Regions from separate parts of the Mesorhizobium sp. B2-4-6 genome, predicted to be linked through region 1. Evidence: predicted binding sites of a transcription regulator. Region 1 holds the regulator's gene; the other holds the start of a gene.
The links. Region 1 encodes PhoB, which activates phosphate uptake and scavenging genes when phosphate is short. Its sites were predicted from a motif close to TGTCATNNANCTGTCAT; they were not measured.

Region 1 (3,206 bases):
AGAGATATGTCGATGAAGCAGTGTCGGTGCTGGCGCCTTTCTTCGGCAAGACGCTGCAACCCATCGGCGGAAGGTAATCGTCCAAGGGATGCGGGATCGACCAGGGTTCGTCCCCTTCGACCCGGAACAAGCGAGGTCATATGATCAAGGTTCTCATTCTCGGCGCGGGTGGCCAGATTGCCCGCCACGTCATCGACATGCTGGCGGGCGACGGTGACCTTCATCTGACCCTGTTTGCCCGCAACACGGCGCGCCTTGCCGGCCTTGCCGGGCCAAATCAGAACGTTGTCCAAGGCGACGTTCTGGACGCCGCAAGGCTCGACGAAGCGATGCAGGGACAGGATATCGTCTACGCCAATCTGACCGGCGCGGACCTCGACAGGCAGGCTCGGGCCGTGATTGCCGCCATGAAGAAGGCCGGCATCAGGCGACTGATCTTCATTCTGGCGCTCGGCATCTATGACGAAGTGTCCGGCAAGTTCGGCGAATGGAACGCCGCCATGATCGGCGAGGACCTGAAACCCTTCCGGCGCGCCGGAGACGCCATCGAGGCCTCCGGTCTGGAATACACGATCCTGCGGCCCGCATGGCTGATGGACGAGGCGGTCATCGACTATGAAACGACCGCGCGCAACGAGCCATTCAAGGGCACGTCGGTATCGCGCGTCAGCGTGGCCGATCTGGTTGCTCGGATTGTCCGAGCGCCGGATCGGCATGTCGGCGAAAATCTCGGCGTCGACAAGCCGGGCACGGATGGTGACAAGCCCGATTTCATGTGAAGCGGCGGCGGGGCAGAGGGCGGTTCCCACCGAACGGTGAACCGCTCTAATCCTCCCTGATCGCGTACCCCGCCCCGCGGATGGTGCGGATGACGTCCGGCATGCGGCCGTTGTTGACCGCCTTGCGCAGGCGCCCGACATGGACGTCCACGGTGCGCTCGTCGATATAGATCGTCTCGCCCCAGACATTGTCGAGCAGCTGGCTGCGCGAGAACACGCGGCCGGGATGGCGCATCATGAATTCGAGCAGGCGGAACTCGGTCGGGCCGAGCCTGATCTCGCTCTTCTTGCGGTAGACGCGGTGCGATTCGCGGTCGAGCACGATGTCGCCGACCTTGAGCACGCTGGACAGCACCTCCGGCTTGGCGCGGCGCAGCAGCGCCTTGACGCGCGCCATGAACTCCGGCGTCGAGAACGGCTTGACCAGATAGTCGTCGGCGCCGGTCGAGAGGCCGCGCACGCGGTCGCTTTCCTCGCCGCGGGCCGTCAGCATGATGATCGGCAGCCGCTCGGTCTCGGGCCGCATCCTGAGACGCCGGCAAAGCTCGATGCCGGAAACCGCCGGCACCATCCAGTCGAGCACGAGCATGTCGGGAACGTTTTCCTGAAGGCGGATTTCGGCCTCGTCGCCGCGGGTCACCACTTCGACCTGGTAACCCTCGGATTCGAGATTGTAGCGGAGCAGCACCCCCAGCGGCTCCTCGTCCTCCACCACCATGATGCGTGGCGCGATCATTGGGGTAACCTTTTCGTCAGGCCGCCGGCGCCGACATTGCGGTCTCGTCCTGCTTCGGACGATTGGCGGGCAATTGCGTGCCGGTCAGCACATAATAGGCGTTCTCGGCGATGTTGGTCACATGGTCGCCGATGCGCTCGAGATTCTTGGCGCAGAACAGAAGATGCGTGCAAGCGGTGATGTTGCGCGGGTCTTCCATCATGTAGGTCAACAGCTCACGGAAGACGGAGGTGTATTTGACGTCGATGCGCTCGTCGTCGTTGCGAAGCTTGGCCAGCGCCGTGGCATCGCCCACCATATATTCCTGGATCACGGCCTGGACCTGGATCAGCACCATCTGCGCCATGGAATCGATCGAATGCGTGAGGTCGCGCGGCGCGGCGCTGACGCCGACCGAGCCGACGCGCTTGGCGATGTTCTTGGCGAGATCGCCGATGCGTTCGAGGTCGCCCGCCATACGGATCGAGCCGACCACGTTGCGCAGGTCGTCCGCCATCGGCTGCCGCTTGGCGATCAGCGTGATGGCGCGGTCGTCGAGCTCGCGCTGACGAGCGTCCATGATGGCGTCGTCGGAGACGACGCGCTGCGCCAGCGCATTGTCGGTCTCGAGCAGCGCCTTGGTCGCGCCGCCGACCATCGAGCTGGCGAGATCGCCCATGTCGTTGATGAGCCGGCTGATCTGCCTCAGATCCTCGTCGAAGGAGGCGACGGTATGTTCGGCCATGATGATGTCCTCGTATGAACTCAGCCGAAGCGGCCGGTAATGTAGTCCTGCGTGCGCTTCTCGCGGGGCGAGGTGAAGATCTTCTCGGTCCGGTCGAACTCCACCAGCTCGCCCAGATACATGAACGCCGTCTGCCGCGACACGCGCGCCGCCTGCTGCATGTTGTGGGTGACGATGACGATCGTGTAGTCGGCCTGCAACTCGTCGATCAGTTCCTCGATCTTGGCGGTCGACAGCGGATCGAGCGCCGAGGCCGGCTCGTCGAGCAGGATGACCTCGGGCTTCACCGCCACGGTACGGGCGATGCACAGGCGCTGCTGCTGGCCGCCCGAGAGGCTGAGGCCGCTGGCGTTGAGCTTGTCCTTGACCTCGGTCCACAGCGCGGCGCGCTTCAGCGCCGACTCGACGCGGCTATCCATCTCGGCCTTGCTGATCTTCTCATAGAGCCTGACGCCGAAGGCGATGTTCTCGTAGATAGACATCGGGAATGGCGTCGGCTTCTGGAACACCATGCCGATCTTGGTGCGCAGCAGGTTGAGGTCCTGCGAGCGGTCGAGGATGTTCTTGCCGTCGAGCAGCACCTGGCCCTCGGCGGTCTGCTTCGGATAGAGCTCGTAGATGCGGTTGAGCACGCGCAGCAGCGTCGACTTCCCGCAGCCCGACGGGCCGATGAAGGCTGTCACGCTGCGCTCGGGCAGGGACAGGTTGATGTCCTTCAGCGCCTTCGACTGGCCATAGTAGAAATTGAGGTTCTTGACCTCGATCTTCGACTTCTCGACGGTCGTGTCGGCTACGTTCAAATCGGTGGACAACATCGGTTTCATCTGTCCTCTCTGCGTCCGGTGAGGCTGCGCGCGAAGATGCTCAGCCCGAGAACCGTCAGGGTGATTATGAGTGCGCCGGTCCACGCCAGTTGCTGCCATTCCTCATAGGGGCTGAGGGCGAACTGGAAGATGGTCACCGGCAA
Region 2 (3,206 bases), on a different contig from region 1:
AACCCAGATCTTGGCTGAACATAAACCCCAACTCGGTGAATTCGGCTTCGCCGGCGACGATCACGTCGTGCCTTACGAGGTCGCGCCGCTCGATGTGCGCGGCCGCACCGTGCAGCTCGGGCCGATGCTCGACGCTATTCTGAGCCGCCACAATTATCCCGAGCCGGTCGCCCGCCTGCTGGCGGAAGCCTGCGTGCTCACCGTGCTGCTGGGCACGTCGCTGAAATTCGAAGGCAAGTTCATCCTGCAGACCCGCACCGACGGTCCGGTCGACATGCTGGTGGCTGATTTCACCACGCCGCATGCGTTGCGCGCCTACGCGCGCTTCGATGCCGACCGGCTGCAGGCGCTGACCGCCGCCGGCGAGACCTCGCAGCAGACGCTGCTTGGCGACGGCGTCTTGGCCTTGACCATCGACCAGGGCGCGCATACGCAGCGCTACCAGGGCATCGTCCAGCTCGACGGCACCTCGCTGGAGGATGCCGCGCGCACCTATTTCCGGCAGTCGGAGCAGATCCCGACCGAGATCAAGATGTCGGTCGCCAAGCTGGTCACGCCCGGCCCGGCCGGCGCGCGCGAGCAGTGGCGCGCCGGCGGCATCCTGGCGCAATTCCTGCCGCAATCGCCGGAGCGCATGCGCGTCCCCGATATTTCCGGTGGCGACGGCGATCCGCGTGACGTCGCGGACCACCCGGCCGACAATTCCTGGCAGGAGTTGCTGGCGCTGCTCGGCACGATCGAGCCGACCGAGTTGATCGACCCGACGGTGGGCGCCGAGCGGTTGCTCTATCGGCTGTTCCACGAACACGGCGTGCGCGTCTTCCGCGGCGTGCCTGTCGCCGACCAGTGCTCCTGCTCGCGCGACAAGATCCGCGGCATTCTCGAAGGCTTTTCGGCCGAGGAGATCAAGGACTCGACCGAAGACGGCGGCATCCATGTCGCCTGCGAGTTCTGCTCGACGCAATACGACTTCGACCCCGCCGAATTCGTGAAGTAGGAACCTTTCCTTCTCCCCGTTTCACGGGGAGAAGGTGTCACGAAATGACGGATGAGGGGCGGCGCCAACCTCGAAGAAGATTACGCCGGCACCTCAAGGCTTTCGTCGAGCTCGAAGGCAATCTCGAGAAGTCGGCGCTGTCCCTCATTGCCCTGCCGGGCATTTCTCCTCGTGAACGGGGAGAAAGACGCTGTCGCTTAATTCACCGTGCGCCTTGTCCCCGGCATATCGAGCGAGAAAGCCGGAATGGCGATATCGAACGTCTCGCCGCGGCCGTTGCGCATCGTGTAATGGCCGACCATGATGCCCGACGGCGTCGAGAGCGGGCAGCCCGAGGTGTACTGGTAGCTGTCGCCGGGATTGAGTTCCGGCTGGTCGCCGACGACGCCAGCGCCGCGCACCTCCTCGACCCGGCCCCGACCATCGGTGATGTGCCAGTAGCGCGACACAAGCTGCACGAACTCGTCGGAGCGGTTGTCGATCGTCACCTGATAGCCCCAGACATAGCGGTTCTCGGATGGATCGGAGCGGTCCTCCAGAAAGAAGGGCCTGACCAGCACTTCGATGTTGCGCGTCACTGCGCGATACATGGGCCACTCCGGTTGCCGCTGCGGAATATATGTCACGCTCCGCTCTTGTTAGACGTAGCGCCGACCATCCTGCCAGCCTTGTAAGCGCAGGTGCCGAAAAACAATGTCATTTAAGTGACACATGACAATGTTGGTGTGCACAAACCGTGCCGGGCGACTCGGACGCTGTGTAACTGATGAAACGGCCGCGTGCGGCCCAGGGCAATTCCAGGAAAAGTGTGAGCGGTTTTCCGTCCGGAATTGCGTAAAAACAGGGAGATAGAGTGGTTCGCCGCTTCCGTGAAACGGTGAAACTCTCTATCAGGAGTGACCAGATCTCGATGGAACTGACTCTCGCAGCCGGCCTGGCTTCGTCAGCCCTTCTTTTCTCCAATCTCGCCAGCATCCTGCTCGCCTCGTCGCGGCTGAAGCGGCGGCATATCATTGCGCCGCCGGCCGCCGCGCAGCCGGTCTCGATCATCGTTCCGTCGCGCGGCGTCGAGCCGTTCACGCAGGAGACCTTGCAGCGCGCCTTCTCGCTCGATTGGCCGCGCTACGAGCTGATCTTCTGCGTCGCGCATGCCGAAGACCCGGTGGTCAAGCTGATCGATGCCGCGATCGCGCGCTATCCGAAGGTGCCGGCGCGGCTCCTGATCGGTGACGACCGCGTCAGCGCCAATCCCAAGCTCAACAACTGCATAAAGGGCTGGCAGGCTGCGCGGCACGATTGGGTGGTCCTCGCCGATTCCAACGTGCTGATGCCGAGGGACTATGTCCAGCACCTGATGGCGGCATGGCGCCCGGATACCGGCCTCGTCTGCTCGACGCCGGTCGGCTCGCGGCCGGACAGGTTTTGGGCCGAAGTCGAATGCGCTTTCCTCAACACGCTGCAGGCGCGCTGGCAGTATGCCGGCGAGGCGCTTGGGCTCGGCTTCGCCCAAGGCAAGAGCATGCTGTGGAACAAGCCGATGCTCGATGCCAATGGCGGTATCCAGGCTTTGGCCGCCGAGATCGCCGAGGACGCGGCCGCCACCAAGCTGGTCAACAGCCTGGGCCTGCGCGTCAATCTCGTCGCTTCGCCTTTCGAGCAGCCGCTCGGCCAGCGCCGGCTCGCCGAGATATGGTCACGCCAGGCGCGCTGGGCGCGGCTGCGCCGCGTCACCTTCCCGCTGTTCTTCGCGCCGGAGATCCTGACCGGCGCCGCGATGCCGCTGCTTCTCGCGCTGATTTCGGCCGCAACGGCCGGCGTCAGCCTGCCGACCACGGCGCTCTGCGTGCTCGCGGCCGCCTATCTGCCGGAATGCCTGCTTGCCTGGGCAAAAGGCTGGTACCTGTCGCCGCGCAGCGTCACCGCGATGCTCACGCGCGACGCGATGCTTCCGGCCATCTGGGTGCGCGCCTGGTTCGGCGGCGCCGTCGAATGGCGCGGCAATGCCATGACCATCCGCACCAAGGCGATGACCGAACTGGAGGAGCTTGCCTGAAGTCCTGTGTAGCGACGGTCGCCGCTACAGGTCTTATTTGGCCGCCTTCAGCGCCTGCTCGATGTCCTCCAGCAGATCGTCGGCGTCCTCCAGGCCGACGGAGAGCCTGAGCGTGCCCGGCCCGATGCCGAGTTCGGCCCGCGCGTCGTCGCTCAG

Region 2: FJ957_RS18940 (ceramide glucosyltransferase) is a predicted target of PhoB. The motif match lies at 1,692-1,708, and genes of this name have one in related genera.

Annotation. Positions count from the first base shown of each region.
Region 1 is NZ_VFVI01000010.1:12,139-15,344, reverse strand. It holds gene FJ957_RS22580 (alpha/beta hydrolase) at 1-77, shown strand, start outside; gene FJ957_RS22575 (SDR family oxidoreductase) at 141-779, shown strand; gene phoB (phosphate regulon transcriptional regulator PhoB) at 826-1,515, opposite strand; gene phoU (phosphate signaling complex protein PhoU) at 1,532-2,239, opposite strand; gene pstB (phosphate ABC transporter ATP-binding protein PstB) at 2,260-3,063, opposite strand; gene pstA (phosphate ABC transporter permease PstA) at 3,060-3,206, opposite strand, start outside.
Region 2 is NZ_VFVI01000007.1:153,481-156,686, forward strand. It holds gene FJ957_RS18930 (Hsp33 family molecular chaperone) at 1-997, shown strand, start outside; gene apaG (Co2+/Mg2+ efflux protein ApaG) at 1,195-1,587, opposite strand; gene FJ957_RS18940 (ceramide glucosyltransferase) at 1,908-3,050, shown strand; gene FJ957_RS18945 (O-succinylhomoserine sulfhydrylase) at 3,084-3,206, opposite strand, start outside.